DNA from 3 places in the Hydrogenophaga sp. L76 genome. Region 3 is predicted to be linked to each of the others. Evidence: predicted binding sites of a transcription regulator. Region 3 holds the regulator's gene; each other region holds the start of a gene.

Region 1 (10,571 bases), 2.1 Mb from region 3:
CTGTGGCTGAAGAGCCAGAACAGGATCACCGTGCCCAGCATGATGGCCGCGTAGACCTGCGGCACCATGGTCCAGCCGAAGGCGACCAGCAGCACCGGCGCGACGAACTTGTTGACCGCAGCACCCGAGTTGCCGGCGCCGTACACGCCCATGGCCATGCCCTGGCGGTTCTTCGGAAACCAGCGCGCCACATAGGGCGTGCCGACCGAGAACGAACCACCGGCCAGGCCGACGAAGAGGCCGATGGTGAGGAAGTGCCAGTAGGCGGTGGCGTAGCTCATCATCCAGATCGCCGGCACGGTGAGCGCCATCAGGATGGTCATCACGATGCGGCCGCCGTAGCGGTCGGTCCAGATGCCCAGCGGCACGCGCACCAGCGAGCCGGTGAGCACCGGCGTGGCCATCAGCAGGCCAAACTGCGTGGAATTGAGGTCGAGCGCTTTCTTGATCGGGATGCCGATGACGCCAAACATCATCCACACCATGAAGCAGACGGTGAAGGCCAGCGTGCTGACGATCAGCACCGACCAGGCTTTCCGTTGATTGCGAAGTTCAGAGGCCATGTTTTTCTCCTGAGGCATGACAGGAATGTCTGCTTTTCGCGCCCGGCCGAATATCCACCGATGGTGGCGCGAGCACAAGGCAGACGAACGATGGCCCGACAACCGGCATCGTCCGGAAGAACTACCCCGGAGTCGGAATCACGCCGACTTGATGTGGATCAAGCGGATTTCAGGCCAGACCGCGGCTGGTGGCGTAGACCGCGGCCTGCACGCGCGAGCTCAGGCCGAGCTTGCGCAGGATGTGCTGCACGTGGATCTTCACCGTGGTCTCGGCGATGTCGAGCGCGCGCGCGATCAGCTTGTTGCTGTCGCCGCGCGCAATCAGGACCAGGATCTCGCGCTCGCGCGGCGAGAGCAGGTCGGGCGATGGGCCGCTGGCCGGTTCCAGGGGGGCAGGCGCGCTCTCGGCCGGGCGCGCGCGGAACACCGAGACCAGCTTGGTCAGCATCTCGGGGCTGATCACGGATTCACCGTCGAGCACCTTGACGATGGTGTCGCCCAGGTGGTCGGACTCCACCGTCTTGAGCAGGTAGCCGTCGGCGCCGGCGCGCAGGGCGGCGGCCAGGTCGTCTTCGTTTTCGCTCACGGTGAGCATCAGGATGCGCGTGCCCGGCGCGGCGTCTTTCAGCGCGGGAATGGCGTCCACCCCGCGCACACCGGGCAGGTGGTTGTCGAGCAGGATCACGTCGGGCCTGGGCGCCTGCGCCAGGCAGCGCAGGGCTTCGCCGATGTCACCCGCCTCACAGATCACCTCGAAGCGCTCGTCCTGCGACAGCAGGGCCCGCAGGCCGCGGCGGAACAGGTTGTGGTCGTCGACCAGCAGCAGCTGGATGCGGGGCGCGGGGGCTTGGCTCATGGGGCGGGCAGGGTCTCGGACAGTTCTTGCAGGTTCAGGCCCAGCGTGCCGATGCCACGGCCGCTCACCGGGTACGGGGGCAGGGTCAGGGTCACCGTGGTGCCCTGGCCGGGGCTGGACACCAGCTCGACGCTGGCACCGATGCGTTCGGCGCGCTCGCGCATGATCTTCATGCCGACGTGGTTCTCGCTGCGCTGCTGCCGGGTGTCGAAGCCGGCGCCATTGTCGCGCACGGCAAAGCGCCAGTGCGCGCCCTTGAACACGTCGAGGCTGACGTGGCTGGCGCCGGCGTGCTTGCGCACGTTGGACAGCGCTTCCTGCAGCACATGCAGCACCTGCACCTGCACGTCGGCCGGCAGCGGCAGACCCTGCCCATCGAGCTGCAGGCGCGTGGGCAGACCGGTCTGGTGCTGGAACTTCTGCAGCGTTTCCTGCAGCGCGGCCTCGATGTCGTCGGTGTTGGTGCGGGTGCGGAAGTGCACCAGCAGCTCGCGCACGTCGTTGATGCTCTCTTTCAGTCCGGCATCGAGCTCGTCCAGCGTGGAACTCACCTGGTCGGGCTGCTGCTTCTGCAACGCGCTGCGCAGCAGGCCGGCCTGGATCTTCAGGAAAGCGAGCGATTGTGCGATCGAGTCGTGCAGCTCGCGCGCCAGCAGGGCGCGCTCCTCGCCCACCGCAGCCTCGCGCTCCAGTGCCGCCGCGCGCAAACCTTCGAGCGCGCTGGCCAGGTGGCTGGCGAGCGCGTCGAGCAGCTCGGTCTCGTCGGCGTTGAGCTGCACGTCGCTGCGGAAGAACAGGTCGATCTCGCCGATCAGCCGCTGCTGCAGGCGCACCGGCACACTCACCAGGCTTTCATAGCCCGCGCGCGCGCAGTGCCGCATGGGCGCGTCGTCGTGGCTGTGGATGGGGATGACGCGCGTGCGGGCGTCGGGCTTGAGGTTGCCACAGGCGCAGGCGCCGGCCAGCAGGCTGCGCTCTTCCTCCTGCATCTCCTGCGGAAAACAGTCGGAGGCCAGCATCAGGTAACGCTGGTTGGCTTCGTCGGACCAGCGCACCGCCACCGCGTCGGCCTTCATGACCTGGCGCACGCGCTGCGAAAAGCCGCGCGAGAGTTCCTCGATGGTGTTGGCCTGGGCCAGAAAGGCGCTCACCTCGTACAGCGATTCCAGCCGGGCGCGCTGCGCCTCGATGCGCTGCGTCTTGGCCTGCACCTTGGCCTCCAGCCCCTCGTAGAGCGACTGCAGGGTGCTGGCCATGCGGTTGAAGCCGGCAGCCACCTGGCCAAACTCGTCCTGCGTGTCAACGTCGATGCGGGTGCCGAATTCGCCCGCTTCCACCTGCGCCAGCACCCTGCGCAGGTGCGCCAGCGGGTTGATGACATAGAGGTAACCGGTGTAGAGCATGATCACCGCCCCGCCAATGGCCAGCGCCATCATCACGAACTGGAACAGGTTCAGGATGGCGGTGTAGCCCGAGAGCTGCTTCTCGATCACCAGCACGAAGCGGTCGATGGCGTCGACAAACTCGCCCGCGGCCTGCAGCGAGCGCGCCGCATCGGGTGGCTGCTCACCCAGCCACAGCGGGCGCTGGTTCTGCCAGAGCGCCTCGACAATGACGAACTGCTGGGCCACCTCGTCGTCCCAGGGCACGAACAGCGGACGGCTGGGGTCGCCGCTGCGCAGCAGGCCCAGGCTGCCGTCGAACTGGGACACCAGGGCCTGGACCTCGCTGGCCGGCAGCTGGGCCGCCACCGCGCTGTTGAGGCGCCAGGTCTGCATGCGCATGCGGCCGGCTTCGTTCACCGCCGCGGCACCGCCTTCGAGCTGCCAGGTCACCCACAGCGTGAGCCCGATCGAAGCCAGCGCGACGACCAGCAGGCTGGCGCCGATGCGGATCAGCTTGATCGAGAGCGAGACGGTGGATGGCATGACCGTAGGTTAGCGGCTTTGCACCGACCCCGATACCAGCCCGTTGCACACCCGGGGCCGGAGACCCCGGCACGGGCAGGGGTTTGCACGGCGCCAGATCGTCAAACTAATGTGCATTTAAAATGCATCTTTTAGCGCCATCGATGCCATGTCAAATCCCCGCGAACCGGCGGCCCAGCCGGTGTTCTTTCCCTTGCTGGACCAGCAGCAGAAGATCTACCCGCGCTCGGTCAGCGGGCGCTTTGCGCGCTGGCGCTGGGTGATGGTCTGGCTGACCCAGATCGTGTTCTACGGCCTGCCCTGGCTGCGCTGGAATGGCCGCCAGGCGGTGCTGTTCAACCTGGAGGATCGGCACTTTTATGTGTTCGGCCTGGTGCTGCAGCCGCAGGACTTCATCTACCTCGCCGCGCTGCTGGTGCTGTCGGCACTGGCGCTGTTTTTCGTCACCGCCATCGCCGGCCGCGTGTGGTGTGGCTACGCCTGTCCGCAGACCGTCTACACCGAGATCTTCCTCTGGATCGAGCGGCACACCGAAGGCGACCGCAGTGCGCGCATGCGGCTGGACGCCCGGCCCTGGGGGCTGGAGAAGCTGCTGCGCAAGGCCGGCAAGCAGGTGGCCTGGATCGCCATCGCGCTGTTCACCGGTTTCAGCTTCACCGGCTATTTCATCCCCATCCACAGCCTGGCCGGGCAGAGCCTGGCGCTGACGCTCACGCCCTGGGCCACGTTCTGGGTCTTCTTCTACGGCTTCGCCACCTACGGCAACGCCGGCTTCATGCGCGAGCAGGTGTGCAAATACATGTGTCCTTACGCGCGCTTCCAGAGCGCGCTGATCGACATGGATTCCATGGTCATCGCCTACGACACGAAGCGGGGCGAAAACCGCGGTGCGCGCTCGCGCAAGGCCGACCCCAAGGCGCTGGGCCTGGGTGACTGCGTCGACTGCACGCTGTGCGTGCAGGTGTGCCCGACCGGCATCGACATCCGAAACGGTTTGCAGAACGAATGCATCGCCTGCGCGGCCTGCATCGACGTCTGCGACGAGGTGATGGACAAGATGGGCTACGCGCCCGGCCTGATCCGCTACTCGTCGGGCAACGGCATCGAGCAGGGCTGGTCGGTTGCGCGCATGCTGCGGCGGGTCTGGCGCCCGCGCGTGCTGGTCTACGCCGCCCTGCTGCTGGTGCTGGGCAGCGCCTTCGTCTGGAGCGTCGGGAACCGCAGCGACTACGGCGTGGCGCTCAGCCGCGACCGCGGCGCGCTGGCGCGCCAGACCGGCAACGGCGACGTGGAAAACACCTACCGGATGCAGATCACCAACAGCCTGGAGCGACCGCGCGACTACATCACCCGGGTCACCGGTCTGGAGGGCCTGCGCCTGGACACGGCGGCCGAACTGTCGGTGGGCGCCAACGGCACCGCCAGCATGCCGGTGCGCCTGGTGCTGCCGCTCGCATGGGCACAGCGCCACAGTGGCCAGACACTGCCGGTGGCGATCGAGGTCCTGCCGGTGGACGGTCCAACGGAGCCAGCGCTCACCGTGCGCACGACCTTCGTCGTGCCGCGTCACTGAGCGGCTCAGCTCAGTTCCTGAAGGCAGGCAAGCCCGGTACCAGCTGGATGCGGGCAGCCGATTTCGCGCCACCGACAGCCGGCATGGGCGCAATCAGGTCGGCCAGTGTCACCCCGTCGAGCACCGCGAGGTAGCTGTCCATCGCCTGCTGCAGCGCGCCCTTGAGGCGGCAATAGCCGTCGAGCCGGCAGGTGTTGTGCTCGCTGTCGAAACATTCAACCAGGGTGAAGTCGGTCTCGGTCTGGCGGATCACGTCGCCCAGCACGATCGCCTGCGCCGGCTTGAGCAGGCGCAGACCGCCGCCGCGACCGCGCGTGGTCTCCAGCAGCCCCAGACCCGAGAGCGTCATCACGATCTTGGTCAGGTGGCTGCGCGAGATGCCGTGGGCCTCGGCGATCTCGCTGATGGTGGCGGGCTTTTCGCGCTGCGCGCAGGCGGCGCAGTACATCAGCACCCGCAGGCTGTAGTCGCTCCAGTGGGTCAGTCGCATGCCGGGATCTCCTGGCGGCGGGGCATCGTTCTTCCGGATACCCCGTGTCGTTCTGAGGAAATATTCACCTCGTCTGAATTTTATCTTTTAATACATGCATTCGTTGTGAATATTTAAGGAAGCCCCATGAACCACGCCGCCACCGTTGCCATCCCCACCGCCGACCGCGCCCAGCAGGCCATTGGCCAGATCGCCGTCAACCTGCCGGGATCGACCGCGGTGTTCCGCCGTCTCAAGCTCGACTTCTGCTGCGGTGGCCAGGTGCCGCTGCAACAGGCCTGCGCCAGCAAGGGCCTGCCGCTGGACGCGGTGCTGGCCGAACTCGCGGAACTGGAGCGCCCGAGCGAACTGCCCGCCACCGAATCGCCCGAAGCGCTGGTGGACCACATCCTCACGCGTTACCACGCGGTGCACCGCGAGCAGCTGCCCGAACTGATCCGCATGGCCCGCCGCGTGGAGGCCGTGCACCGCGAGAGCCCCGACGTGCCGGTCGGACTGGCCGATCTGCTGGAGACCATGGAGGCCGAACTGCTGGGCCACATGGCGCTGGAAGAACAGGTGCTGTTCCCCTTGCTGCGCAGCGGTGGCCAGGGTGCGGACAGCGGGCCGATCCAGGCCATGCGCGACGACCACACCGGCCACGGCGCGCAGCTCGAACGCCTGATGGCCCTCACCGACGACGCCAACCCGCCGCGCGGCGCCTGCAACACCTGGCGCGCCCTGTACGCCGGCATTGCGCAGCTGTCCGACGACCTGATCAACCACATCCACCTGGAGAACAACGTGCTGTTCCCGCAGTTCGAGGCCCAGGTGCAGACCGGCTGCGGATCGGCCTGTGGTTGTGCCTGACTTGCGCCAGATCAAGCCATGAGCCCCTTGACCCAGGTCAACGCCCGCGCGGCGGGCGGTTGATAAGGTCGCGCCGGCCTGGCTCCGGCCTGTCCGCCATGCCCCGTTCACGACCTCCTTCTCTATGGCCATCGAACCCACGCAAGAAGCCCACCCCTACCTGGACTTGGTCTGCCCGGCCGGCAGCCTGCCCGCGCTCAAGGCCGCGGTGGACCACGGCGCGAACTGCGTCTACCTGGGCCTGCGCGACGCCACCAACGCGCGCAATTTCGCCGGCCTGAACTTCGACGACGCGGCCATCGCCAGCGGCGTGGCCTACGCGCATGCGCGCGGCTGCCAGGTGTTCATGGCGCTCAACACCTACCCCCAGGCCGCGCAGCCGGAGCGCTGGCGCGAGGCGATGGACAAGGCGGTGAACCTGGGCGTGGACGCGGTGATCCTCGCCGACCCCGGCCTCATGCGCTACGCCACGCAGCGCCACCCGCAGCTGCGGCTGCACCTCTCGGTGCAGGGCTCGGCCACCAACCCGGAAGCGATCAACCTCTACCACCGCGAGTTCGGCATTTCGCGCGCCGTGCTGCCGCGCGTGCTCTCGCTCGACCAGGTGCGCCAGGTGGTGCAGAAGACACCGGTGGAGATCGAGGTGTTCGGCTTTGGCAGCCTGTGCGTGATGGTCGAAGGGCGCTGCGCGCTCTCGTCCTACGTCACCGGCGAATCGCCCAACACGCACGGCGTGTGTTCACCCGCCAAGGCGGTGCGCTGGCAGGAAACCCCGAAGGGCCTGGAGTCGCGCCTGAACGGCGTGCTGATCGACCGCTACGCCACCGGCGAAAGCGCGGGTTACCCCACGCTGTGCAAGGGGCGCTTTGATGTGGAAGACGACACCAGCTACTACGCGATCGAAGAGCCCACCAGCCTCAACACGCTTTCGCTGCTGCCGCAGCTGGCGCAGATGGGCGTGCGCGCGATCAAGATCGAAGGGCGCCAGCGCAGCCCGGCCTACGTGGCCCAGGTCACGAAGGTCTGGCGCGAAGCCATCGACAGCTGCCAGGCCCAGCCCCAGCACTACACGCCCAGGAGCGCCTGGATGGCCTCGCTCGACCAGGTCGCGGAAGGTCAGCAACACACCTTGGGCGCCTACCACCGTCCATGGAAGTGAACATGAAACTTTCTCTCGGACCCCTGCAGTACTACTGGCCGCGCCAGACCGTGTTCGACTTCTACGAGGCCATGGCCGCCACCGCGGTGGACATCGTCTACCTCGGCGAAGTCACCTGCTCGCGCCGCCACGAGCTGCGCCTGTCCGACTGGCTCGACGTGGCCGAGCTGCTGCGCTCGGCGGGCAAGACCGCCGTGCTCTCCACCCAGGTGCTGCTGGAGTCGGGATCGGACGTGAGCGCGATGCAGAAGGTCGCGGCGAACACCGACTTCCTGGTCGAGGCCAACGACATGGGTGCGGTGGGGGCACTGGCCGGTCAGCGCGGTTTCGTCGCCGGCCCGCACCTCAACATCTACAACGGCCCCTCGCTGCAATGGATGGCGTCGATGGGCGCCACGCGCTGGGTCGCGCCGCTGGAGATGCCGCGCCAGGACCTGGCCCTGCTGCAGCAAGAGCGCCCGGCCGGCCTGCAGACCGAGGTGTTCGTGCACGGCCGCCTGCCGCTCGCTTTCTCGGCCCGCTGCTTCACCGCGCGCCACCGCAACCTGCCCAAGGACGACTGCCGCTTCAGCTGCATCGATCACCCCGACGGCCTGATGCTCAAGACGCGCGAGCAGGCCGAGTTCCTCGTGCTCAACGGCATCCAGACCCAGTCCGCACGGGTGCACAACCTGATCGACGCCTGGGACGATCTGTGCACGCTCGGCGTGGACGTGGCGCGCATCAGCCCGCAGTCCTTGCACACGGCCGAGGTGATCGGCCTGTACGACGCGGTGCGCCGCAAAACGCTTGCGGGTCCTGCGGCGCGCGCTGCCCTGCTGCCTCTGCTGCCCGACCGCGACTGCAACGGCTACTGGCACGGCCAGCCCGGGCAGGACCGCATCGAACCCGCCCTCGCCTGAAAGCCCCCATGCACACGACCACCACCGCCCGCACCGACACCCACCACGTGCTGCCCGCTCCGGTGGGCGCCCTGCTCGGGCGCCTGCCGGCCTACCCCGGCTCGATGCTGCTGGTCACCGCGCTCAACCTCGTGCTCGCGCGCCAGCTGCCGGCCGACGTGCGCCAGCGCCTGCAGGGCCAGCGCATCCGCATCCAGGTGCGCGACGCCGGCCTGCGCTTCGACTTCGTCTGGCGTGGCACGCTGTTCCGTGCCTGCCCGCCGCAGCCCGAAACCGAGCTGACGCTGAGCGCCAACGCGCACGACTTCGTGCGCCTGGCCCGGCGACAGGACGACCCCGACACCCTGTTCTTCAACCGCCGCCTCTCGATGGAGGGCGACACCGAGCTCGGCCTCGTGGTCAAGAACGCGCTCGACGCGCTGGAATTGCCGGTGTTCGATGCGCAGCACTGGACGCCGCCGCGCGTGTGGGAGCGCCTGCGCGCACGCCTGGCCAGCCCAGCCGCGGGCTCGCGCCCCTGGCAGCGATGAGCACGCCAGCGAGCCGCGCCGCCGCAGCCCGCCCGCTGGTCTACGCCTGCTCGGGCTGCTCCAGTGCCGCGCAGCTGGCCAACCATGTGGCCGTGCGCCTGGACCGCGCCGGTCTGGCCGAGATGTCGTGCATCGCCGGCGTCGGCGGCGACGTGCCCTCGCTGCTGAAAACCGCGCGCTCGGGCCGCCCCATCGTGGCGCTCGATGGCTGCCCGCTGGTGTGCGTGAAGAGCAGCCTGGCGCGCCACGGCATCGTCCCCGACCAGCACCACCAGTTGCAAACCTATGGCGTGCGCAAGCGCCAGCACGAAGACTTCGACCCGGAGCAGGCCCAGCAGGTGCTGGCGCAGGTGAGCGCCGGTCTGCACCAGCTCGCCGCGACCGAACCGACGGCTGCAACGGCGACGGAACCCGAACCAGAGGCCCTGCATGACTGAGGCCCCTTCCGCCCAGCGGCGCCTGCTGGTGGCCATCACCGGCGCCAGCGGCGCGGTGTACGGCCTGCGCCTGCTGCAGGTGCTGGGCGCGATGTCCGGTGTGCAGGTGCACGCGGTCGTGTCCGACGCCGGCTGGCTCACGCTGCGCCACGAACTGAAGCTCGCGCATGACGCGCTGCGCCCGCTGGTGCACACGCTGCACGACGCGGCCCACCTCGGCGCCGCGCCGGCCAGCGGCTCGTTCCGCTGCGACGGCATGGTCATCGCGCCCTGCTCCATGCGCACGCTCGCGGCCATCGCCCACGGCCTGTCGGACAACCTGGTCACCCGCGCGGCCGACGTGATGCTCAAGGAACGCCGCCGGCTCGTGCTGATGACGCGCGAGACCCCGCTGCACCTGGGCCACCTGCGCAACATGACCACGGTCACCGAGATGGGCGCCATCGTCTGCCCACCCATGCCCGCCTTCTACCTGCGGCCCAAAACGCTCGACGACATCGTGGACGCCAGCGTGGCGCGCGTGCTCGACCTGCTGGACGTGCCGCACACGCTGAGCCAACGCTGGCAGGGCATGGACATCGCGCCCGCATGACTTACAGGGATCTGCGCGACTTCATGGCCCAGCTGGAACAAACCGGCGAGCTGCGGCGCATCAACGAACCGGTCTCGCCGCACCTGGAAATGACCGCGCTGTGCGACCGCGTCCTGCGCGCCGGCGGCCCGGCCCTGCTGTTCGAGCGGCCCACCGGCCACCGCATGCCGGTGCTGGGCAACCTGTTCGGCACCACCGGCCGCGTGGCGCGCGCCATGGGCGTGGACAGCCTGGCCGATCTGCGCCAGTTCGGCGAGGTGCTCGCCGCACTCAAGGAGCCGCAGGCGCCGGGCGGGCTGAAAGACATGGTGGCCCTGGGCGGCCTGCTCAAGAAGCTGTGGCACATGACGCCGCAGGAGCACGCGTCGGCACCCTGCCAGGACGTCGTGTGGGAAGGCGCCGACGTGGACCTGGCGCGCCTGCCCATCCAGCACTGCTGGCCCGGCGACGTGGCCCCGCTCATCACCTGGGGCCTGGTGATCACGCAGGGCCCGCACAAGCCGCGCCAGAACCTGGGCATCTACCGCCAGCAGGTGCTCTCGCGCAACCAGCTCATCATGCGCTGGCTCGCGCACCGCGGCGGCGCACTCGACTTCCGCGACCACGGCCGGCTGCACCCCGGCCAGCCCTACCCGGTGGCGGTGGCGCTGGGCGCCGACCCGGCCACCATCCTGGGCGCGGTCACGCCGGTG
Region 2 (10,571 bases), 2.1 Mb from region 3:
GGCCGAGGTGGTTCAGGATGCGCGCCTCGTCGTCGGGCAGTGGCAGGAACGCCGGCAGCACCACCAACACGCCGTAGAACACCACGATCGCCCACTGGATGCCGCGGATCAGGCGCCCGTGGCGGCGCATGGTGTGGCCCAGCGCCGCCAGCGCGCCCACGGGGCGGCCCGGTGCGGCGCTCATGGAACCACCGTGGCAGGACGGACCCGCGCCGGCTGGCCGGCGCGCAACAGCGCCACCACACCGAGCCAGAACCCGGCGTAGGCCAGCACCGTGGTCAGCGCGGGCTGCGCCCGGTAGCCGGTCAGCGCCGCGAGCAGGCCGCCCACGGCGCCGCTGTCGTCCAGGAGGTCCGCGCTGTTCCAGAGCGGGTCCACCAGCGTGGGCAGCACGTCCAGCGAAATCAGCCGGTCCACCGCGTTGACCCACAGGGACGCGGCAAGCAACAGCAGCAGGGCCTCGCTGATGCGGAAGAAGCTGCGCCACGACAGCCAGCGCCGGCCCGACCGCAGCAGCCAGAAGCTCGCCAGCGCCAGCCCCAGGCCCAGCAGCGCCGAGGCGGCGAAGCCCATCTGGCCGGCGCCGGTGTGCCGGCCGGCCACGCCGTAGAGAAAGATCACGGTTTCGCTGCCCTCGCGCGCGATGGCCAGCGCCGCCAGCAGCGCGATGCCCCAGCCGCTGGCGCGCGCGAGCTGGCCCGCGGCCTGCTGTTCAAGGTCCTGGCGCAGGGCGCGCCCATGGCGGCGCATCCACCACACCATCTGCAGGATCAGCGCCGCCGCGCTCAGCACCATCGCGGCCTGGAACCATTCACCGGACTCGCCGTCCAGCACACTGGCCGCACCCAGCATGAGCAGCGCCAGCCCGAGCGCGGCGGCCAGGCCCAGCGCCACGCCCGCCCAGAGCCAGCGCAGGCCCCAGGCCCGGTCGGGGCGCTCGCTGAGCCAGGCGTGCAGGATGCCGACCACCAGCAGCGCTTCCACGCTTTCGCGCCAGGTGATGAAAATGACTTCGCCCATGCGTTCTTGCCTCAGTGATCCATCACTTCGCCACGATGGCGCCCTGCCCCGTGGTCTGGTGGAAATCGTCGAAGAAGCGGTAGCGACCCGCGTCCAGCGGACGGAACACCAGCGACGAGGTCACGCCCGGCGCCAGCACCTTTTCCTTGCGCAGCTCCAGGCTCTCGAACTCCACCGGATCGCGCCCGGCGTTGGTGATCTCCAGCCGGAACTTCAGCCCCCGAGGCACCACCAGCTCCGCCGGCTCGAACCGCCCGTCCCGTGCCGTGAGCCGGTAGGTCGGCATGTCGTCCGCATGCGCCAGGCCCAGGGCCGACCCCATGAGCAGCACCGCCACCAGCCGCACACTCCAGGTCAACCAGCCGGAGCGCGAGGCAGCCCAGCCCAGGACACCGCCGGGCCGGCTCCGCCGGACGGCGGGTGTCGCCCCCTTGAGGGGGTCGCGCGCAGCGCGGCAGGGGTGGACCATCAATACCCGCCTTTCTTGCCCGTGCCCGCGTAGGTGAACTCGTAGCTCACGTCGAAAGGCTTGAACCACGGGGCGACGCCGGTTTCCTTGTCGGTGTGGCGGCCAAAATGCGCCGCGTGGTCGCCGGGCGGGCTGATGCGCAGGGTCAGCTTGTATTTGCCGGGACCCATCAGCTTGACGTTGTCGCCGTAGTGCGGGCCGTCGGAGGCCACCATGGGCATGAAGTGGCCGCTGACCTTCTCGGTCGTGCCCAGCTTGACCAGCTCGAAATGAATGCTGAGGTGGGGCATCCAGGCCCCTTCCTCGAAGCCGTTCGGGTGGTCCTTGAGCGCGTGGATGTCGGCTTCCAGGTGGATGTCCGAGGCCTCGGCCTTGCGCATCATGCCCTCGGGCTCCATCTTGACCGGTGCCAGGTAGACCGCGGCGATCTCCATGCCGGCCACCTTGTGCGGCGTGCCGATCGGGAATTCCTTGGCATGGGACGGCAGGGAGAACAGGACAGCGCCCGCCAGGGCGATCGCGAGCAACGGGTGGTTCATGTGGTGATCCTTAGGGTGGTGAGACAGCCCGATGGCTGAATGCAGGGCGATGCTAAACAAGAATCAATATCATTCAATTGACACACATCAAGGTTCCGGCCGGTGCCCCTGACTAAGGTGCTCACGGACGCTGTTGTCCGGCCCCTCCCCTCATTTCTGCCTGCCTCCATGAGCACCAACCTGCACCGCCGCACCCTGCTGCGCCACACCGCCTGGCTGCTGGCCTCGGGCGCCGTCAGCGCCCCGGCCCTGGCGCAAAGCGACACCGCCCCTTCCGACACCATCGGGGCCCCACCGCTGCCATCCCGGGTGCGCCTGGCCGCCGCCTGGCGCAGCCACGGCAACACCCCCGACTGCGGCCGCGATTGCGACCAGGTGGGGGTGCTTGAACTCGACTGGGCTGCGCGCGAGGTGCGCGTGGCCGCCCACCTGCCGGTGCAGGGGCGTGCCCACGGTCTGCTGGCCGAGCCCGGCGGCGGTTTCCTCGCCGTCGCCACCCGGCCCGGCCGCTGGCTGCTGCGCTGCGACCCACTGGGTGAGCTGCAGACCCGGCACCTGATCGACGCCGAAACCCCGCACCGCACCCTGGGTGGCCACGTGCTGGCGAGCGCCGACGGGCAGTGGCTCTACACCACCGAGACCGACACCCGCGACGGCCGTGGCTGGATCGGTGTGCGCGACCACCGCACGCTGCAACGGGTCGCGCAATGGCCCAGCCATGGCCTGGACCCGCACCACATGGCACTGGACGCTGGCGGGGCGCTGCTGGTCGTCAACGGGGGCATTCCGCGCACCGCCAGCGGCCAGAAAACCCGGCTGGAGGCCATGGACCCGTCGCTGGTGCGGCTGGACCCGCGGAGCGGCGCGCTGCTGGGTCAGTGGCGGCTGGGCGACCCGCGCCTGAGCCTGCGCCATGTGGCCTGGGGCCTTCCGGTGGGCCCCGGCGACGGCACACCGGCGCGCGCGCCGCTGCTGGGCATCGCGCTGCAGGCCGAACACGACGAGGCCGCCCAGCGCCGCGACGCCCCCGTGCTGGCGCTCTGGGACGGGCAGGACCTGCGGCTGGCCAGCCACAGCATCGCCGGGAATGGCTACGCGGGCGACATCGCGCCCGGTCCCGGTGGTGGCTTCATCGTGAGCGGCCAGCGCAGCCACGAAGGCCTGCTCTGGCACCCCGACGCACCGGACCGCTGGACCACCATCGCACGGCTCACCGAACCCTGCGCGCTGGCGCCCTGGCCGGGAAGCGGCGGGGTGCTGATGGGCGCGAGCCGCGGGGTCGGCTTCTGGCACCCGGCCCTGCCACCGGCCATGCTGGCCTGGCCCAGCGCCATGGCGCCCGACAACCACTGGGTCGTGCTGGGCTGAGCCGCCCGCCAGGGCGGCGCTTCAGCGGCATTCGAACCGGGCAAACCGCGCGGCCAGAGCGGCCAGGTCCTCCGCGTCGAGCACCGGGGCAGCCAGGCCCGGGCTGCGGCAGGTCTGCAGCACCCAGTGCGACACCGCCTGCGCGGCCAGCGCGTCGGCCAGGCGGAACAGGTCGTCCCGCCCGAACAGGCCGGCGTGCCAGGTGGTGCGGCACTCCAGCGCCACCCCGCTGTGCTGCAGCAGGCGCAGGCTGCGTGCCGCGCGCGCGCCACCGCCGCGTGTGCCGGTGACCTGGTCGTGGCGGTGTTGCGGCGCCTTGATGTCCAGCCCGACCCAGTCCAGCTGCGGCAACACCCGCTGCAGTCGCTCGGGGTACATGCCGCCGGTGTGCAGGCCTGTGGCAAAACCGAGCGCGCGCACCTCGGCCAGGGCCGGGCCCAGCGCCGCCTGCAGCGTGGGCTCGCCGCCCGAGAACACCACGCCGTCGAGCAGCCCGCAGCGCTGCAGCAGGAAGCCGTGCACCGCCTGCCACGACAGGGCCCCCGGAACCGCGGCGTCGAGCAGGGCCGGGTTGTGGCAGTACACGCAGCGCCACGGACAGCCCTGCAGGAACACCACCGCCGCCAGCCGGCCCGGGAAGTCAACCCCGGTCAGCCGCGTGAGTCCGCCGATGCGCAGCGCCTGCGCACCACGGGTCGCGGGTGGTGGTGCGGCGGTGCCCGCGACCTCAGGCGCGGGCGGCCGGCTCGGCAAAGAATCGGCGTTCGGCATGTTCGCCCTGTTTGCCCCGGTTGAAGCTGCTGACCGGCCGGTGGTAGCCCATGACGCGGGTCCAGACCTCGCAGGGCTGGCGTTCGTCGTCGCGCAGGGACATGTCAGCGGCCGTTGACCTGACGGCCGATGGGGTGGATGTGTTCATGGGTGTTTCCTTTTGGGGTGGTTGAAAGACGGGGCATCAAGCGGCCTGCAGCTGGCGTTTGGCGGCCAGCTTCTCAGCGTCGCAGACCGGACAGAACGGGTGCTCGCCCGCGAGGTAGCCGTGGGTGGGGCAGATGGAGAAGGTGGGGGTGACGGTGATGTACGGCAGGCGAAAGCGCGTCAGCGCGCGTTTGACCAGTTCACCGCAGGCCGCGCCGCTGGACAGGCGCTCGCCCATGTACAGGTGCAGCACGGTGCCGCCGGTGTATTTGGATTGCAGCGCCTCCTGCCGCATCAGGGCCTCGAACGGGTCGTCGGTGAAGCCCACGGGCAGCTGCGAGGAGTTGGTGTAGTACGGCTGCTCAGCCGTGCCCGCCTGCAGGATGCCGGGCCAGCGCTTCTTGTCTTCCTTGGCGAAGCGGTAGGTGGTGCCCTCGGCCGGTGTGGCCTCCAGGTTGTAGAGGTGGCCGGTTTCCTCCTGAAAGGCCGTCATGCGCTCGCGCACATGGTCGAGCAGGCGCACGGCAAACGCATGGCCCCAGTCGCTGGTGATGTCGTGCTGGTCCGCCGTGAAGTTGCGCACCATCTCGTTGATGCCGTTCACGCCCAGCGTGCTGAAGTGGTTGCGCAAGGTGCCCAGGTAGCGCTTGGTGTAGGGAAACAGGCCCTGGTCCATCAGGCGCTGGATGAGCTTGCGCTTGGTCTCCAGGCTTTGCTTGCCCAGTTCCATGAGGCGGTCCAGCGCGGCCAGCAGGCCGGCCTCGTCGCCCGCGTGCAGATGCCCCAGGCGCGCGCAGTTCACCGTGACCACGCCCAGGCTGCCGGTCTGCTCGGCGCTGCCGAACAGGCCGTTGCCGCGCTTGAGCAGCTCGCGCAGATCGAGCTGCAGGCGGCAGCACATGGAGCGCACCATGTTCGGCTGCAGCTCCGAGTTGATGAAGTTCTGGAAGTACGGCAGGCCGTACTTGGCCGTCATGTCGAACAGGCGCCGCGCGTTCTCGCTCTCCCAGGGGAAATCGGGCGTGATGTTGTAGGTGGGGATGGGGAAGGTGAAGACGCGCCCCTTGGCGTCGCCCTCGGTCATCACCTCGATGTAGGCGCGGTTGATCAGGTCCATCTCGGCCTGCAGCTCGCCATAGCAGAACGGCATTTCCTGCCCGGCGATCACCGGCACCTGCTCGCGCAGGTCGTCGGGGCAGACCCAGTCGAAGGTGAGGTTGGTGAAGGGCGTCTGCGTGCCCCAGCGCGAGGGCACGTTGAGGTTGTAGATCAGCTCCTGGATGCACTGGCGCACCGCCGCGTAATCCATGCCGTCCTGTCGCACGTAGGGCGCCATGTAGGTGTCGAACGACGAGAAGGCCTGCGCGCCGGCCCACTCGTTCTGCAGCGTGCCCAGGAAGTTCACGATCTGCCCCACGGCCGAGGACATGTGTTTCGGCGGCCCCGACTCCACCTTGCCCGGCACGCCGTTGAGGCCTTCGTTGAGCAGGGTGCGCAGCGACCAGCCCGCGCAGTAGCCGCTGAGCATGTCGAGGTCGTGGATGTGGAGGTCGCCCTCGCGGTGCGCCTGCCCGATCTCGGGCGTGTACACGTGCGAAAGCCAGTAGTTGGCCGTGACCTTGCCCGCCACGTTCAGGATCAGCCCGCCCAGCGAATAGCCCTGGTTGGCGTTGGCGTTCACGCGCCAGTCGGCGCGCGTGAGGTACTCGTTGATCGACGATTCCACGTCCACCAGCGTCTGCTGGTCGGCGCGCAGCGTGGCGTGCTGCTCGCGGTAGACGATGTAGGCGCGCGCGGTCTGGAGGTGGTTGGCCGCGATCAGCGTCTGTTCGACCACGTCCTGGATCGGCTCGATGCCGGGCGGCGCACCCTTGAAGCGGTGGATCAGCACCTTGACCACCTGGGCGCACAACAGCGCGGCCTCGGCGCCGTCGAACTCGCCGCTGGCCTGGCCGGCCCGCGCCAGCGCGGACCGGATCTTGTCGGCATCGAAGGCCTCGCGCAGGCCCGAACGCTTGATCACCTCCCTTGGAAGACTGACCACCATCGCATCTTTCATAGCTCTCGCCTCCTGGATCAAAAACACTACCTATGGTGTTCAAGATACCCGCCAGACACCATAGGTAGTTTGATTTGACGCAAGGTCGACGCAGCTTCCAACGCCGTTTCCGGCCTTTCACCGGCTTGATCTGCGTCAACCGGGTGCGGCTGTCACGCGCGTTCTGACAGGACGGCGCTGAGCCTGAAGAATCCCGGCATGGACTTCGATCACAGCCCCCGGGCGCAGGCGCTCCAGCAGCAGCTGGAGACCTTCATGCACACCTACCTGCTGCCGCACAACGCGGCCTGGCACCAGGCGGTGCAGCAGGGGGACTACCCGCCACCCTTCCTCGAAGACCTGAAGACCCTGGCGCGCGAGGAAGGGCTGTGGAACCTGTTCCTGCCCGGGCTGCGCAAGGACGAGCCTGGCACGCGGCTGGACAACCTCGACTACGCGCCGCTGGCCGAGGCGATGGGCCAACTGCACTGGGCGGCCGAGGTGTTCAACTGCAGCGCGCCCGACACCGGCAACATGGAGCTGCTGCACCGCTTCGCCACATCGGCGCAGCGCACGCAGTGGCTCACGCCGCTGCTCGATGGAACGATCCGATCCGCCTTCGCCATGTCCGAGCCCGACGTGGCCTCGTCGGACCCGACCAACCTGCAGACCACGGTGCGGCGCGAGGGCGACGACCTCGTGCTCAACGGCCGCAAGTGGTTCATCACCGGCGTGGCGCACCCGCATTGCAGGCTGCTGATCGTGATGGCGCGCAACGCGCCCGACGACAGCGCCGCGGCCGAGACCCGGCACCGCCAGCACAGCATGGTGCTGGTGCCGCTGGACACGCCGGGCGTGGACGTGGTGCGCAACATCAGCGTGGTGCACCACCACGCGCCCGAGGGGCATGGCGAGATCGTGTTCCGCCAGGTGCGCGTGCCGGCCGACCACCTGCTCGGCGGCTGGGGCGAAGGTTTTGCGATGGCGCAGGCGCGGCTGGGACCGGGCCGCGTGCACCACTGCATGCGCACCATCGGCCAGTGCGAGCTGGCGCTGGCGCTCGCCACCGAACGCGCGCTGGAGCGCCAGACCTTCGGCAAATACCTGGCGGACTACGCCAACGTGCAGGAGTGGATCGCGCTGTCGCGCATCGAGATCGACCAGGCGCGCCTGCTGGTGCTGCGCTGCGCCTGGCTGCTTGACCACCCCGAGCAAGCCGAACCCGCCGCCGTGCGCGCGCAGGTGGCCGCGATCAAGGTGGTGGCCGCGGGCCTGCAGACCCGCGTGGTGGACCGCGCGATGCAGATCTTCGGCGCCATGGGCCTGTCGCCCGACACGCCGCTGGCGCAGTTCTGGACCTGGGGCCGCGCCCTGCACCTGCTCGACGGCCCCGACGAGGTGCACCTGCGCAGCGTGGCGCGGCACGAGCTGGAGCGGGCCCGCGCGCGCATGGGCGCGTCTTCGGCCTACTTCACGACGCCCGAGCAGATGCGCACGCCGCCACACCTGTCGGCCTGAAGGGCCCAGTTCAGGCCGCCACCGGCTCGCGCATCGCCGCCGCAGCGATGTCCAGTGAACGCAGGCGCAGCGCCGGGTCGAACACGTCGCTCACCAGCATGAACTCGTCGGCCTGGGTCGCGTTGGCGAGTTTCTGCAAACCGGCGCGCACCGTGTCCGGGCCACCGATCACCGCACAGGCCAGGAAGTCGGCGATCGCCGCACTGGCCTGGGTGTCCAGCGTTTCCATGAAACCGGCGACCGGCGCCGGCAGCTGGCCGCGTTTGCCGGTGAGGATGCCCAGCACACGCTGGTAGGTGCTGCTGGCCAGGTACTCGGCTTCGTCGTCCGTGGGTGCGGCGATCAGTGGCACGCCGACGATGGCGTAGGGCTTGTCCAGCACCGCCGAGGGCTTGAAGTTGTGGCGGTACAGGTCCAGCGCCTGCAGCAGGTAACGCGGTGCAAAGTGCGAGGCGAAGGCGTAGGGCAGACCACGCTCGGCCGCCAGCTGGGCCGAGAACAGGCTGGAGCCCAGCAGCCAGATCGGCACATGGGTGCCCGCGCCGGGCATGGCGATCAGCTTCTGGCCCGGCACCGCATCGCCCAGCAGGCGCTGCAGTTCGGCCACGTCGCGCGGGAAATCGTCTTCGGTTTCGCGCCGGTCGCGGCGCAGCGCGCGCATGGTCAGCGGGTCGGTGCCGGGCGCGCGACCCAGGCCCAGGTCAATGCGGCCGGGGTAGAGCTCGGCCAGCGTGCCAAAAGCCTCGGCCACCACCAGCGGCGCGTGGTTGGGCAGCATCACGCCGCCAGAGCCGACGCGCATGCGCTGCGTGGCGCCAGCGATGTGGCCCACCAGCACGGCCGTGGCCGAACTGGCGATGCCGCTCATGTTGTGGTGCTCGGCCAGCCAGTAGCGTGTGAAGCCCAGGGCTTCGGCGTGTTGCGCGGTGCGCACGGTGATGGCCAGCGCATCGGCCACCGTGCCGCCTTCGCGCACGGCCACGAGATCGAGCAGGGAGAGGCGGATGTCTTGCAGGGGCTTGGGCATGGGATTCATGGACCGCATTGTCAGATGCTTTGCATCCCGCAGGCCGGTGAGCCCGCGAAAGACCCCTGTACCCCTCCCCCGGCGCGCCGCATCCACCCACCGATCAGCGTCCCTTGATGGCCCCACCGGAGCGCCGACGCACGGGAAACGCGGTCAACGCAGCGCCATCCGGCTCACCCGGCCGGCGGGAGCACCCGCAGGGTGAGCGCTTCGAGGGCCTGCACGATCAGGCGCTCGGGCCGGTCGCAGGTGTGGCTTTCACCCGCTTCCAGCACGGTGTCCCGCGGGTCGCGGTCGTGGGTGATCCAGGCCCGCCCGGCGATGCACTCGATGCGGCAGCCCAGTGGCCGCGCGATGCGATGCAGGGTCCCCCGGAGCAGCACCCAGGTGTCGGTGGCGGGGCGCGAGCTGGCGGCCGGGTGCGGCCGGCGCGACAGGCGCAGGGTGGAAGGCAGGGACAGCTGTACGGTGTGCATGGTTCAAGGCCGGCGGGGCCAGCGAAAGGTGGGAAGGAACGGGCGTCAGGCGGTCAGCGCCTCGCGCCGCGCGGGCAGGCGCTGCCGGGCCAGGGCCAAACGCTCCTGCTCCAGCGCGCGCGCCAGGGCTTTCTGGCCGCTGCGCTGGGCCGCCGCGATCAGCGTGAGGTCGATCAGGTCGCGCTGCGCATGGCTGCCACCGAAACGGTGCGACTGGCTGCGCACCGGGCGCAGCAGGGCCACCGCACGCGCCCAGTCCTGCTGGCCGAAGGCGATGCAGGCCTGCGTGACCGCCGAGCCGACCTCGCGCGTGAAGGCCGCGTTGTCGCCCTCGCTGGCCATGGCCTGGCGCTGGGCCTGCAGCAACGCCTGCAGCAGGTCCTCGCGCCCGGCGGCCACGAAGGCCATGGCCGCGTGCCAGTCGCTGAAGGCGTAGTGGCCGTCGCCCGCGAAGGGCGCCCAGCGCTCGGCCAGACGCTCCCAGCGCGCACCCACGTCCGCCCCCTGCAGGTCCAGCCGCCACAACAAGGCGCTCGCGTCCACCAGCTCCACATGGACCTCGGGACGGTGGCCGTGGATCGGCCCGTCGTACAGCGCCAGCACCTCGGGCAGGTCGCCCTGCGCGAGGTGGTGCAGCGCGAGGTGCCACCAGTTGTGCACGGCCAGGAAGTTGTCGGTCTGCCAGCCTTCGTTGCCACGCATCCACTCGATGCCCTCGTCGCGCCGGCCCTGCATCTCCAGCACGTGGGCCACCGCGTGCTGCGCCCAGGCGTCGCGGGGCTGCAGGTCCACGGCCTGGCGCCCCAGGCGTTCGGCGCGGGCGTAGTCGCCGGTTTCTTCGAGCCCGAAGGCCTGCATGCCCAGCACCGCGTGCCAGCCGGGCAGGGTGGCGGACCACGCGGGCAGCGCACGCGCGATGCGGTCGCGCAGCATGCGCGAGTCGCCCACGAAGAAGTCGAGCTGCTGGCCGGCCTGCAGGGCCAGTGCATCCAACGGGTAGTGCACGCTCAGGTCTTCCAGCGTGAGCGCGGCGGCGTGCCACTGGCCATCGCACAACTGCGCGATGGCCCGCAGGTGCCAGGCCTCGCGTTCGTTGTGCGGCAGCTCGCGCGCGGCCGCCAGGGCCTCGCGGGCCGGCGCCACGGCGGCCGCTTCCGAGGACAGCAGGAAAAGCCAGGCGCGCAGCACCTGGGCCATC
Region 3 (10,571 bases):
GTCCATCAGGCGACAGACAGGCGGCACTGCGGTGGCCGCAATTTCGACCAGATCCACATCCAGCTCACCTGCCATGCGCAGTGCCTCCATCAGACTGACGATACCCAGCGGTTCGTTCTCGGGTCCGTTGAGGCGAACCTCAGGAGCCATGATTTCACGGTTCAGTCTGTGTGCACGCTCTTCACGTTGGCGGCGGTCGCGAAAATTGGTAGCTATGGTGTATTCCTTGATGTGGGCTGTTCAGACAGGCGGGCAACCTTCGTCACCCTCAATGCGCGCGCCACGTGCACCGCAGCATGGGAGGGGTATCAACCGGATGTTTGACTTCAAACCTTCGATGAAACGTCTGCCGCAATCAGTCTGGAAAAGTCTTCCAGCGGCATGACCCCGAGGTCTTTGTTACCTCGCGCCCGAACAGCCACGGCGCCAGCAGCCCTCTCTTTGTCGCCCACGACAATGATATAAGGCCGCTTTTGCAATGCGTGCTCGCGTATTTTATACGTTATTTTCTCGTTGCGCAGATCAGTCTCAACTCTAAGCCCTTGATTCTGCAGTGCTTTCGCGATTTCACGACAGTAGTCGGCTTGCGAATCGGTGATATTGAGCACCGACACCTGCACCGGCGCGAGCCAAACAGGCAGCGCACCGGCGTGTTCCTCGATCAAAATTCCGATGAAACGCTCCAGACTGCCAACGATGGCGCGGTGCAACATGACCGGACGATGGCGTGCGCCATCCTCACCCACGTACTCTGCATCCAGCCGCTCGGGCATGGAGAAATCCACTTGGATCGTGCCGCACTGCCACTGGCGTCCAATGGCATCCTTCAGCGTGTATTCAATCTTGGGGCCATAGAACGCACCTTCGCCCGGGGAAATTTCAAACTCGCACCCAGCCACGCGCAAGCTTTCCATCAAAGCGTGCTCGGCTTTGTCCCAGCTTTCATCGCTGCCAATGCGGGCATCCGGACGGGTGGCGATCTTGTAGATGATGTTCTTGAAACCGAAGTCGGCGTACACCTTCTGCAACAGCGCGGTGTAGGCTACGCACTCATCCAGAATCATGTCTTCGGTACAGAAGATGTGCCCATCATCCTGCGTGAACGCACGCACGCGCATGATGCCATGCAGGCCGCCGGTGGGCTCGTTGCGGTGGCACTGGCCAAACTCGCCATAACGCAGCGGCAGGTCGCGATAGCTCTTGATCCCCTGCTTGAAAATCAGGATGTGACCAGGGCAATTCATCGGTTTGAGCGCGTATTCACGCTTCTCCGACTCGGTGGTGAACATGTTGTCGCGGTACTTGTCCCAGTGCCCCGTCTTCTCCCAGAGGCCTTTGTCCAGGATCTGAGGGCCCTTGACTTCCTGATAGCCGTTGTCACGGTAGACCTGCCGCATGTACTGCTCGACCCCTTGCCACACCGTCCAGCCTTGGGGGTGCCAGAACACGGTGCCCGGCGAGTGTTCGTCGATGTGGAACAGATCCAGCTCACGGCCCAACTTGCGATGGTCGCGCTTTTCAGCCTCCTCCAGCATGGTCAGGTGCTGCTGCAGTTCGTCCTTGGTGGCCCAAGCCGTGCCGTAGATGCGCTGCAGCATTTCGTTGCGGTGATCGCCACGCCAGTAGGCACCTGCCACCTTCATCAGCTTGAAGTGCTTGAGCTTGCCGGTGCTCGGCACGTGCGGGCCACGGCACAGGTCTTCGAAGTTGCCTTCGCGGTACAGGGACACGTCTTCGTTGCTGGGAATGCTCGCAATGATCTCGGCCTTGTAATGCTCACCCAGGTTCTTGAAATACGCCACGGCCTCATCGCGCGGCAACACGCGGCGCACCACCGGTTCGTCCTTGTTGGCCAACTCGGTCATCTTCTTTTCGATGGCCACCAGGTCTTCGGGCGTGAACGGGCGCTTGTACGAGAAGTCGTAAAAGAAGCCGTGCTCGATCACAGGACCGATGGTCACCTGGGCATCCGGGAAAAGCTCTTTCACCGCGTAGGCCAATAAATGGGCGGTGGAGTGGCGGATGACTTCCAGACCATCGGCATCCTTGGCGGTGATGATGGACAGCGGGCAGTCGGCCGTAATTTGAAAGCTGGTATCCACCACCCTGTCCCCGATCTTGCCGGCGAGTGCGGCCTTGGCCAGCCCGGTACCAATCGAAGCAGCGACTTCGGCCACCGTGACCGGGCCGGGAAATTCGCGTTGGGAACCGTCGGGAAGTGTGATGTGAAGCATGGGGAGTCCAGAAACAAAAAAAGCGCGGCATGGGCCGCGCTGGATGTGATCGAAAAAAGAAATCGGGCAGGCGCGAACTGCAGGCCTCAGGAGACCAGGGAGAACATCACACGAGTTCGCGGTGTCATAACCAGATTGCCTTTCTCGCTCTTGCTGCTTGATGAATATTTGAATTTTCCCACAAAAAAGCCCGGGGCTGGCCCGGGCTCCTGTCTCTTCAGCCTCTGCAGGCCCCGTTGAGCATCAGATCAGTGGAACTGCTCTTCTTCGGTCGAGCCGGTCAAAGCTTTCACGCTGGAAGAACCACCCTGGATCACGGTGGTCACGTCGTCGAAGTATCCAGCGCCGACTTCCTGCTGGTGCGACACAAAGGTGTAGCCTTTTTCACGGGCGGCGAACTCAGGTTCTTGCACCATTTCGGTGTAGTGCTTCATGCCTTCGCCGCGGGCGTAGGCATGGGCGAACTGGAAGGTGTTGAACCAGTTGATGTGGATGCCGGCCAGCGTGATGAACTGGTACTTGTAGCCCAGCGCGGCCAGATCTTCCTGGAACGAGGCGATCTGCTTGTCGTTGAGGTTTTTCTTCCAGTTGAAGGAAGGCGAGCAGTTGTACGACAGCAGCTTGCCGGGACATGCGGCCTGCACGGCCTGGGCGAATTCGCGGGCGAAACCGATGTCGGGCACGCCAGTCTCGCACCACACCAGGTCGGCGTAGGGGGCGTAGGCAATGCCGCGGCTGATGGCCTGCTCCAGGCCGTTCTTGACGCGGTAGAAGCCTTCCTGGGTACGCTCGCCGGTGAGGAAAGGCTTGTCGTTGGCGTCGTGGTCGCTGGTGATCAGGTTGGCGGCTTCGGCGTCGGTACGGGCCAGCACAATGGTGGACACACCCATCACGTCGGCGGCGAAGCGCGCGGAAATCAGCTTCTCGCAAGCCTCTTGCGTGGGCACCAGCACCTTGCCACCCATGTGGCCGCACTTCTTCACGGCCGCCAGCTGGTCTTCGAAGTGCACGCCGGCTGCACCGGCGGCGATCATGTTCTTCATCAGCTCGAAGGCGTTGAGAACGCCGCCAAAGCCGGCTTCTGCATCGGCCACGATGGGCAGGAAGTAGTCGATGAACTCAGGGCTGCCCGGCTCGATGCCACGGCCCCACTGGATTTCGTCGGCGCGCTTGAAGGTGTTGTTGATGCGGCGAACCATGGTGGGCACCGAGTCGTAGGCGTAGAGCGACTGGTCGGGGTACATGGTCTCGGATGTGTTGCCATCGGCAGCCACCTGCCAGCCCGACAGGTACACGGCTTCCAGGCCGGCCTTGGCTTGCTGCATGGCTTGGCCAGCAGAGATGGCGCCGAAGGCGTTCACGTAGCCTTTCTTCGCGCCGCCGTTGACCTTGTCCCAAAGCTTTTCGGCACCGCGCTTGGCCAGTGTGTGTTCGATCTGCATGCTCCCGCGCAGACGCACGACGTCAGCAGCAGAGTAACCGCGCTTGACACCTTTCCATCGCGGGTTGGTGGCCCAGTCTTTTTCCAAGGCTTCGATCTGCTGTTGGCGGCTCAGTTGCTCGTTAAGGGATTGGGGCATTTGAAGACTCTCCGTGAGGTTGATGAAAAGGGGTCGGCGCTCTCACCATGCAAGCCAGATGCCGATGTATGAACTTTAAGTCTTATAGAAGAGTTTTTAAAGCTCTTATGTCTTATATAAGATAAAATATTTCTCATTTAAAATCAACAATGTTTACAAAACATTTCTCAATACGATATTTTATTTCTTGTATTGAGAAATTTTTTTGCAGCGCAACACATCCTGTTTTCACATTAAGAAAAGACGTTCTCTCATCCCGGAATAGATAAAGCACCATCCCTGTGGGTGCCCCGCGCATGCGACCCACCTCCAGGACGCACGTATTCCAGGCGAGCTGTGTCTGCACATACCGGCTGCGAGGCTGGAGTGACGGGGCTTCGGGCATGATCTGCGGCCATGCACGCTTCCATCACAACAACCCCTGCGATACCGCGTTGGTGGGCCTACGCTTGCCTGGCCCTGAGTATGTCGCTGGTCGGCAGCTACGTGGCACTGTCCAAACCTCTTGTGCTGGTCTTTCCGGTTTTTCTGCTGGCCTGGCTGCGCTTCGGCATCGGAGGAATCGCCATGTGGCGCTGGCTGCGCAAGCCAGCGGAGGAACCTCCGTTTTCGCCCCGAACACGCCGCCTTCTGTTCCTGGAATCCTTCCTCGGCAACTTCCTGTTTTCGATCTGCATGCTGTTTGGTGTCAGCTTGACCACGGCCGTGGCCGCTGGTGTGGTGATGGCGGCCATTCCGGCGGTGGTGGCGATTCTGAGCCGCATCTTTCTGAAAGAACGCATCGGTCGCCGGACAACTGCCACCATTGCTTGCGCCGCGCTCGGTATCGGCTTGTTCTCTCTGCAAAAACCCGATGTCGGCCTGGCCGGATCGCAAGAATTGACATTCCTGGGACTGGGATATTCGGTCTGGGGCAACATGCTCGTGTTCGCTGCCGTGGTGTGTGAAGCATCCTATGTGGTGATCGGCAAGAAGCTGACTGAAGGCCTCGGGCCCAAACGCATCTCTGCCATCATCAACCTCTGGGGTTTTGCGCTGGTCACGCCGTTTGGCTTGTGGGCAGCGTGGCATTTCGATTTCACGGCGGTCAGCGGCGGAATCTGGGGCCTACTGGTGTTCTATGGGCTCGCCGCCAGCATGTGGACCGTCTGGCTGTGGATGACCGGGCTTCGGACAGTACCTGCCTCACGTGCGGGCGTGTTCACGGTGATGCTACCGGTTAGTGCCGCGGCCATCGGGGTGCTGTTCATGGGAGAACGGTTGACGCCGTTGCAGATGCTGGCGTTCGGTATCGCGCTACTGGGCTTGATCCTGGCAACCCTGCCCGCTCGCCAGTCGACCAAGCGCTGACCCGCTTCAGCTACCGGTCACAGGCAGAACAAGCCAGTGGGGTTGGTCAGCCCCATCCAGAGTGCCCAGCCAGAAGTCAGAGCAAGCGCCAAGCCGGCCAAGCGGATGGCCCAAGCTCCCGATTGACCGCCTCGCAGGCGCAGCAACAACCAGGGAGCCGCCGTGAGGGAAATGGAAGTACCCAATGAGAACAGCGCCATGATGGCAGCTCCCTCGAACACGTTCGCCGAGAGCGATGCCACGAGCAAGGCGGAATACAGCAGACCGCACGGCATGAACGCCCAGCCGATACCCAACACAATGGGCGCACGGGGGCCCAAGCGGGTAAGCACCGGGCGTGCCTTGCGCCACAGCGATTGGCCCAGGCTGTCAATCCAGGCGGGTTGGCGTGCTTGCCAGATCAGTGCCAGCCCAAGGAGAAATGCCGCCGCGTGGAACATGGTCCAGAGCGGCCGGATCGCGATGGTGTTGGTCCCCAGCACCGCAAGCCCCTGGACCGATCCCGCTGCGAAAGCGCCGAACAGTGAATAACCCAGCATGCGACTGAACTGGAAGGACCACAAAGCCTGCGTGCTGCGAGCTCCCGCCGCGCGGCTGATCCCGGCGCAGGCTGCACCGCACATGGCAACGCAGTGGGGGCCCCCCACGATGCCCATGAACAGGGCCGTGATCGCCATGGAAGTTTGCATGAAAGAACTGTAGCAGTGTGTGCGTCTTGGCCTTCGAAGGCAAAGTCAAACCCGCACCCACAAGGATTGGATGCTTTTTTCCAGCGCACGCGCCAACTCGTGCGCATTTCTCGCGGGCCGAGCCCCGCCCCAGGTATCCGAATTGACCGTTCAGATGATCTTTGAAAACCGGGCCCGGTCCAGATCAACCTGCAGGTTCTTGTCGAACACCATGGCAATGGCCCGGACCAGATACCAGCCCGTCGGCGTGACCTGAACACCGCTGTCATCCAGGGTGACCAAGCCGTGTTCGGCCAGTCCGGCCAACACCTCGAGTTCACGCGCGAAGTAGCTTTTGAATTCGATCAGATGCCCCAGTTCGATCGATTCGTACTGCAGCTGACCCTGACACATGATGGACATGATGACGGCACGGCGCAGCAGATCATCGCGCGTGAGCACAAGACCACGCACGATGGGCAGCCTGCCCTGATCGAGGGCATCGTAGTACTCCTCCAGCGTCTTGGCGTTCTGGCTGTAGGTAGCACCGATGCGACCAATAGCGGAAACCCCCAGAGCGATCAGATCACAATCGGGCTGCGTGCTGTAGCCCTGAAAGTTGCGATGCAGGCGGCCCTGGCGCTTGGCAACCGCGAGTGCATCCGTCGGCAGGGCGAAATGGTCCATGCCCACGTAAACATACCCGGCATCGCTCATGGCATCCAGCGATGCTGACAACATGGACAGCTTGTCGCCAGGACTGGGCAACTCGGCGGAAATGATGCGACGTTGTGGCTTGAAGCGGGACGGGAGATGCGCATAGGCGTATAGCGCAATGCGGTCCGGCCGCAACTGGTTCACTTGCGCGAGCGTGCGTGCAAACGACTCGGGCGTCTGCAGCGGCAGACCGTAGATCAGATCAACGTTGACCGACTCGAAACCGATCTTGCGCGCAGTGTCCACCAGCGCGAACACCTGTTCAGCGGGTTGCACGCGGTGCACCGCTTTCTGAACGGCAGGGTCGAAATCCTGGACACCAAAACTGAGACGGTTGAAGCCCAGTCTCGCCAAGGTCTGAAGCCGCTGGTCGGTCACGGTCCGGGGATCCACCTCGATCGAGTACTCGCCACCCGGCACCAACTTGAAGTTGCGCCGGATCATCGTCATGAGATCCTCAAGCTCTGCATCGGACAGAAAGGTAGGCGTGCCGCCACCCAGGTGCAACTGGGACACGCTGTGCCCCTTCCCAAAATGCTGGACCTGCAACTCCACCTCACGTGACAGGTAGCGCAGGTATTCGGCCGCCCGTTCGTGGTGTTTGGTGATGACCTTGTTGCAGGCGCAGTAATAGCAGACCGACTCGCAGAACGGAATGTGTACGTAGATGCTGAGCGGAAGAGCCAACGAGCCGGCTCTGCGCTGCTCCAGCGCTTGTATATAGTCGCCCTCGGTGAACGCTTCCACAAAGCGGTCAGCCGTCGGGTACGACGTGTACCGCGGACCGGGAACATCGAATCGCTTGAGCAATTCATCGGAAATGGCGTGACTCACAAACTGTTCTCCAATGCTGAGCCCCGAATGTGCACCAGGCTCGCAGATCCTCCCTTGATCTTGATCAAGCCCCCGTGTGTTCGCAAGCCATCGCTCCCAGGAAGGGCCTGGCACGCGGCCATTTCCTCGACACAAGTCCCAGCTATGCGTTAAGCTCACCACCGATTTCCGGATAATTTATGGACGCACAAAGCATCAAAGTCGCCTGTTCGAGTTGCAACCTGCGAGAATTGTGTCTACCCATGGGTCTCAACCCAGACGAAATGGACAAGCTCGACAATGTCATTTCGGCGCGGCGACGCATCAAACGCGGGTCGGCACTTTTCAGTACGGGTGACCGGTTCACCTCGCTTTACGCGGTGCGTTCCGGCTTCTTCAAAACCTGTGTCACCACGGCCGATGGCAGGGATCAAGTGACCGGCTTCCAGATGACCGGAGAGATCATCGGCCTGGATGGCATCGTGAGCGACCGCCATTCCTGCGATGCCATCGCACTGGAAGATGCTGAAGTCTGTGTGATGCCGTTTGATCAAGTCGAGGAACTCTCCCGAGAGTTCACCACCCTTCAACACCATGTGCACAAGATCATGAGCCGCGAAATTGTGCGCGACCACAGTGTCATGCTGCTGCTTGGCAGCATGCGCGCAGAAGAACGCCTCGCGGCGTTCCTGCTGAATTTGGTTCAGCGCCTGCACGCCCGCGGCTTCTCCCAGTCCGAGCTGATTCTCCGCATGACACGCGAAGAAATTGGTAGCTACCTGGGCATGAAGCTGGAGACGGTGAGCCGCACTTTTTCCAAGTTCGTGGACGAAGGCATCATCGAGGTCAAACAGCGTTACGTCCACATCAAAAACACCGAAGGGCTCAAGCTGATCGTGACCCCCCCGACCGGTCACTGAACCCAACATCTGTCCCAACAGGAAGCCTCAGCTGGAAACACTCCGCTGGGGTTTTTTATTTTGGAGATCTGCAGGAGCGTTCAGGAACAAGATTCATTCTTGGCACAATCCCGCGGCCGCTGATCCGGCGGGACGGGACACCGGTTCACTTCAAAAGGTGACATGGACAGCAAAGAGGTGAGTGCACTCGACACCATGGCCACGATCCAGAAGGTGAAAAATGCCAGCGTGTAGACCGCTGGACGAGACAACTCCAGAGGAGCCCCAAACCAGTGAAGATCACTCGGATCGATCATGGCAAACACGATCATCTCCAGAACCGCCGCCACCAAAAATGCGGGCCACGCAATCCACATCCATCGTTGAGCCGTCATTCCTGTTTCTCCTCGGGTGTTGTTGTGATCGATTCCGGGCATAACCGGTGCATAGTCGTTCAGGCCATGGCTTGGGATAGTCGCAGCACGCGCTATTACTTCGTCGGTGGCACCACAGGGGAGGCTGCGTGGTTCCGAGCCTGGTGAGCCGGTTGAAGTTGAATCAGCGCTTCGGCACGAGCTTGTCCGTCCAGCATCTGGGCCGCCTTCAGGTCGCGCTCAAAGTCGGCCTTGTTGAGCACCGGGTCTGCGCCCTTCACTGCAATGACGGCCGTGATGATGGCGGCCACAACAACCACCAATGGCCCCCCCACCACCAGCCACATGTGGGGAACGCGCCACCAAGGAATCGGGAGCTGTTCATTGACCGGTGTTTTGAGTATTGTGGTGTTCATAGGGAATCTTGAAACGGGTTGACTGAAAGTGGTGCTCAGCGCGGTACCAGGAAGGCCGCTTTTTCGGTGACACGTGTGCCCGAATCTCCGACAGCCTGGATTTCGAAATAGATGGAATGGGAACCGGTGGCAGCGGTTCCCGGGGGAACCTGGACCCGCATGACCGCAGAGCGTACTTCCGTCGGCAATACTTCAATCTCTGTTTCCGACGCAATGGCAATGCCCGGCAATCCGGAAACACCGATCACATAGCGTTGTGAGCGCTCGGTCGCGTTCATCACCTGCAACCGGAAGACGTTTTCGATGCGTCCCTGTTCCACCATGCGTGCCAACGCACCGCGGTCCCGGATGACATCAACCTTGAGTGGCTTGCGCAGAAACAGACTGACCATAACCGCGAGGCTGATGGCCAACAGGATGCCTGTGTACACCAGAACCCGCGGACGCATGGCCCGACGGATCATCTGCTGGGAGTTCCATCCTTGTGCAATACCGTTCTGGGTCGAGTATTTGACCAGTCCACGCGGATAGCCCACCTTGTCCATCACTTCGTCGCAGACGTCGATACAGGCACCACAACCGATGCACTCGTACTGCAGACCGTTGCGGATATCGATGCCCGTCGGACAAACCTGAACACACAGCGTGCAGTCTACGCAGGCACCCAGTCCCAGTGCTTTGGGGTCGGCCTTCTTCGAGCGCGGGCCACGCGGTTCACCGCGTTTTTCGTCGTAGGTCACGATCATCGTGTCCTTGTCAAACATCGCGCTCTGGAAGCGCGCGTAAGGACACATGTATTTGCAAACCTGTTCACGCATGAAGCCAGCGTTGCCGTAGGTGGCAAAACCGTAGAAAAATATCCAGAAAGTCTGCCACGGCCCCAGCGAAGCGGCCAGCGAGACCGCGGCCAACTCCCGAATCGGTGTGAAGTAGCCGACAAAGGTAAAACCGGTCCACAGCGAGAACAGAATCCAGAGTGCGTGCTTCGACCACTTCTTCCCGAACTTGCCAGCTGAAAACGCCGAATCGTCCAGACGCATGCGCGCCGAGCGGTCACCCTCGACCTTTTTTTCGATCCAGAGGAAAATTTCGGTGTAGACCGTCTGTGGACAGGCGTAACCACACCACAAACGACCGGCAACAGCCGTAAACAGGAACAATGCCAGGGCTGCAATGACGAATAGACCCGTCAGGTAAATGAAGTCCTGCGGATACAGTACCAAGCCAAAAATGTAAAAACGGCGCGCCTCAAGATCGAAGAGCACCGCCTGTCGGGCATTCCACTCTAGCCAAGGCAACCCGTAGAAAACGATCTGGGTGATCCAGACTGTGATCCAGCGCCACTGGGAAAACAGACCCGAAACCGATCGCGGGTATATTTTCTTGCGCGAAGCGTAGAGAGAAACCATGACCTCATCGTCTGCAGGAACCCCCTTGGGCGGTGGTTCCGGAACGGTGGGAGAGATGGTGGTCTGAATGGCGTTGGTGTCTGGCTTGGCGGAACTCACGAAGAACCCGAT

What was found. The regulator FNR, encoded in region 3, switches genes on or off when oxygen is low (the NO sensors DNR and NnrR bind a similar motif). The targets are predictions, from matches to a motif close to TTGATNNNNATCAA.
Region 1: the regulator FNR is predicted to act here: its motif matches at 6,287-6,300, upstream of ubiU (ubiquinone anaerobic biosynthesis protein UbiU).
Region 2: the regulator FNR is predicted to act here: its motif matches at 6,499-6,512, upstream of AC23D4_RS13910 (ribonucleoside triphosphate reductase).

Annotation. Positions count from the first base shown of each region.
Region 1 covers NZ_CM172807.1:2,872,020-2,882,590, forward strand. The annotation lists gene AC23D4_RS13815 (MFS transporter) at 1-563, opposite strand, end outside; gene AC23D4_RS13820 (response regulator) at 733-1,419, opposite strand; gene AC23D4_RS13825 (type IV pili methyl-accepting chemotaxis transducer N-terminal domain-containing protein) at 1,416-3,347, opposite strand; gene ccoG (cytochrome c oxidase accessory protein CcoG) at 3,496-4,920, shown strand; gene AC23D4_RS13835 (Rrf2 family transcriptional regulator) at 4,931-5,410, opposite strand; gene ytfE (iron-sulfur cluster repair protein YtfE) at 5,537-6,259, shown strand; gene ubiU (ubiquinone anaerobic biosynthesis protein UbiU) at 6,384-7,418, shown strand; gene ubiV (ubiquinone anaerobic biosynthesis protein UbiV) at 7,421-8,320, shown strand; gene ubiT (ubiquinone anaerobic biosynthesis accessory factor UbiT) at 8,329-8,850, shown strand; gene AC23D4_RS13860 (putative zinc-binding protein) at 8,847-9,287, shown strand; gene AC23D4_RS13865 (UbiX family flavin prenyltransferase) at 9,280-9,879, shown strand; gene ubiD (4-hydroxy-3-polyprenylbenzoate decarboxylase) at 9,876-10,571, shown strand, end outside.
Region 2 covers NZ_CM172807.1:2,884,605-2,895,175, forward strand. The annotation lists gene AC23D4_RS13875 (4Fe-4S binding protein) at 1-184, opposite strand, end outside; gene AC23D4_RS13880 (FTR1 family iron permease) at 181-1,020, opposite strand; gene AC23D4_RS13885 (cupredoxin domain-containing protein) at 1,043-1,342, opposite strand; gene AC23D4_RS13890 (iron transporter) at 1,489-2,028, opposite strand; gene AC23D4_RS13895 (DUF1513 domain-containing protein) at 2,197-3,396, shown strand; gene AC23D4_RS13900 (anaerobic ribonucleoside-triphosphate reductase activating protein) at 3,418-4,167, opposite strand; gene nrdD (anaerobic ribonucleoside-triphosphate reductase) at 4,124-4,315, opposite strand; gene AC23D4_RS13910 (ribonucleoside triphosphate reductase) at 4,352-6,373, opposite strand; gene AC23D4_RS13915 (acyl-CoA dehydrogenase family protein) at 6,572-7,870, shown strand; gene AC23D4_RS13920 (LLM class flavin-dependent oxidoreductase) at 7,881-8,906, opposite strand; gene AC23D4_RS13925 (DUF2917 domain-containing protein) at 9,071-9,373, opposite strand; gene AC23D4_RS13930 (tetratricopeptide repeat protein) at 9,419-10,571, opposite strand, start outside.
Region 3 covers NZ_CM172807.1:357,537-368,107, reverse strand. The annotation lists gene infC (translation initiation factor IF-3) at 1-150, opposite strand, end outside; gene thrS (threonine--tRNA ligase) at 327-2,234, opposite strand; gene aceA (isocitrate lyase) at 2,483-3,814, opposite strand; gene AC23D4_RS01700 (DMT family transporter) at 4,211-5,164, shown strand; gene AC23D4_RS01695 (sulfite exporter TauE/SafE family protein) at 5,182-5,841, opposite strand; gene hemN (oxygen-independent coproporphyrinogen III oxidase) at 6,004-7,383, opposite strand; gene fnr (fumarate/nitrate reduction transcriptional regulator Fnr) at 7,563-8,282, shown strand; gene AC23D4_RS01680 (hypothetical protein) at 8,363-8,656, opposite strand; gene AC23D4_RS01675 (nitrogen fixation protein FixH) at 8,752-9,051, opposite strand; gene ccoG (cytochrome c oxidase accessory protein CcoG) at 9,087-10,460, opposite strand.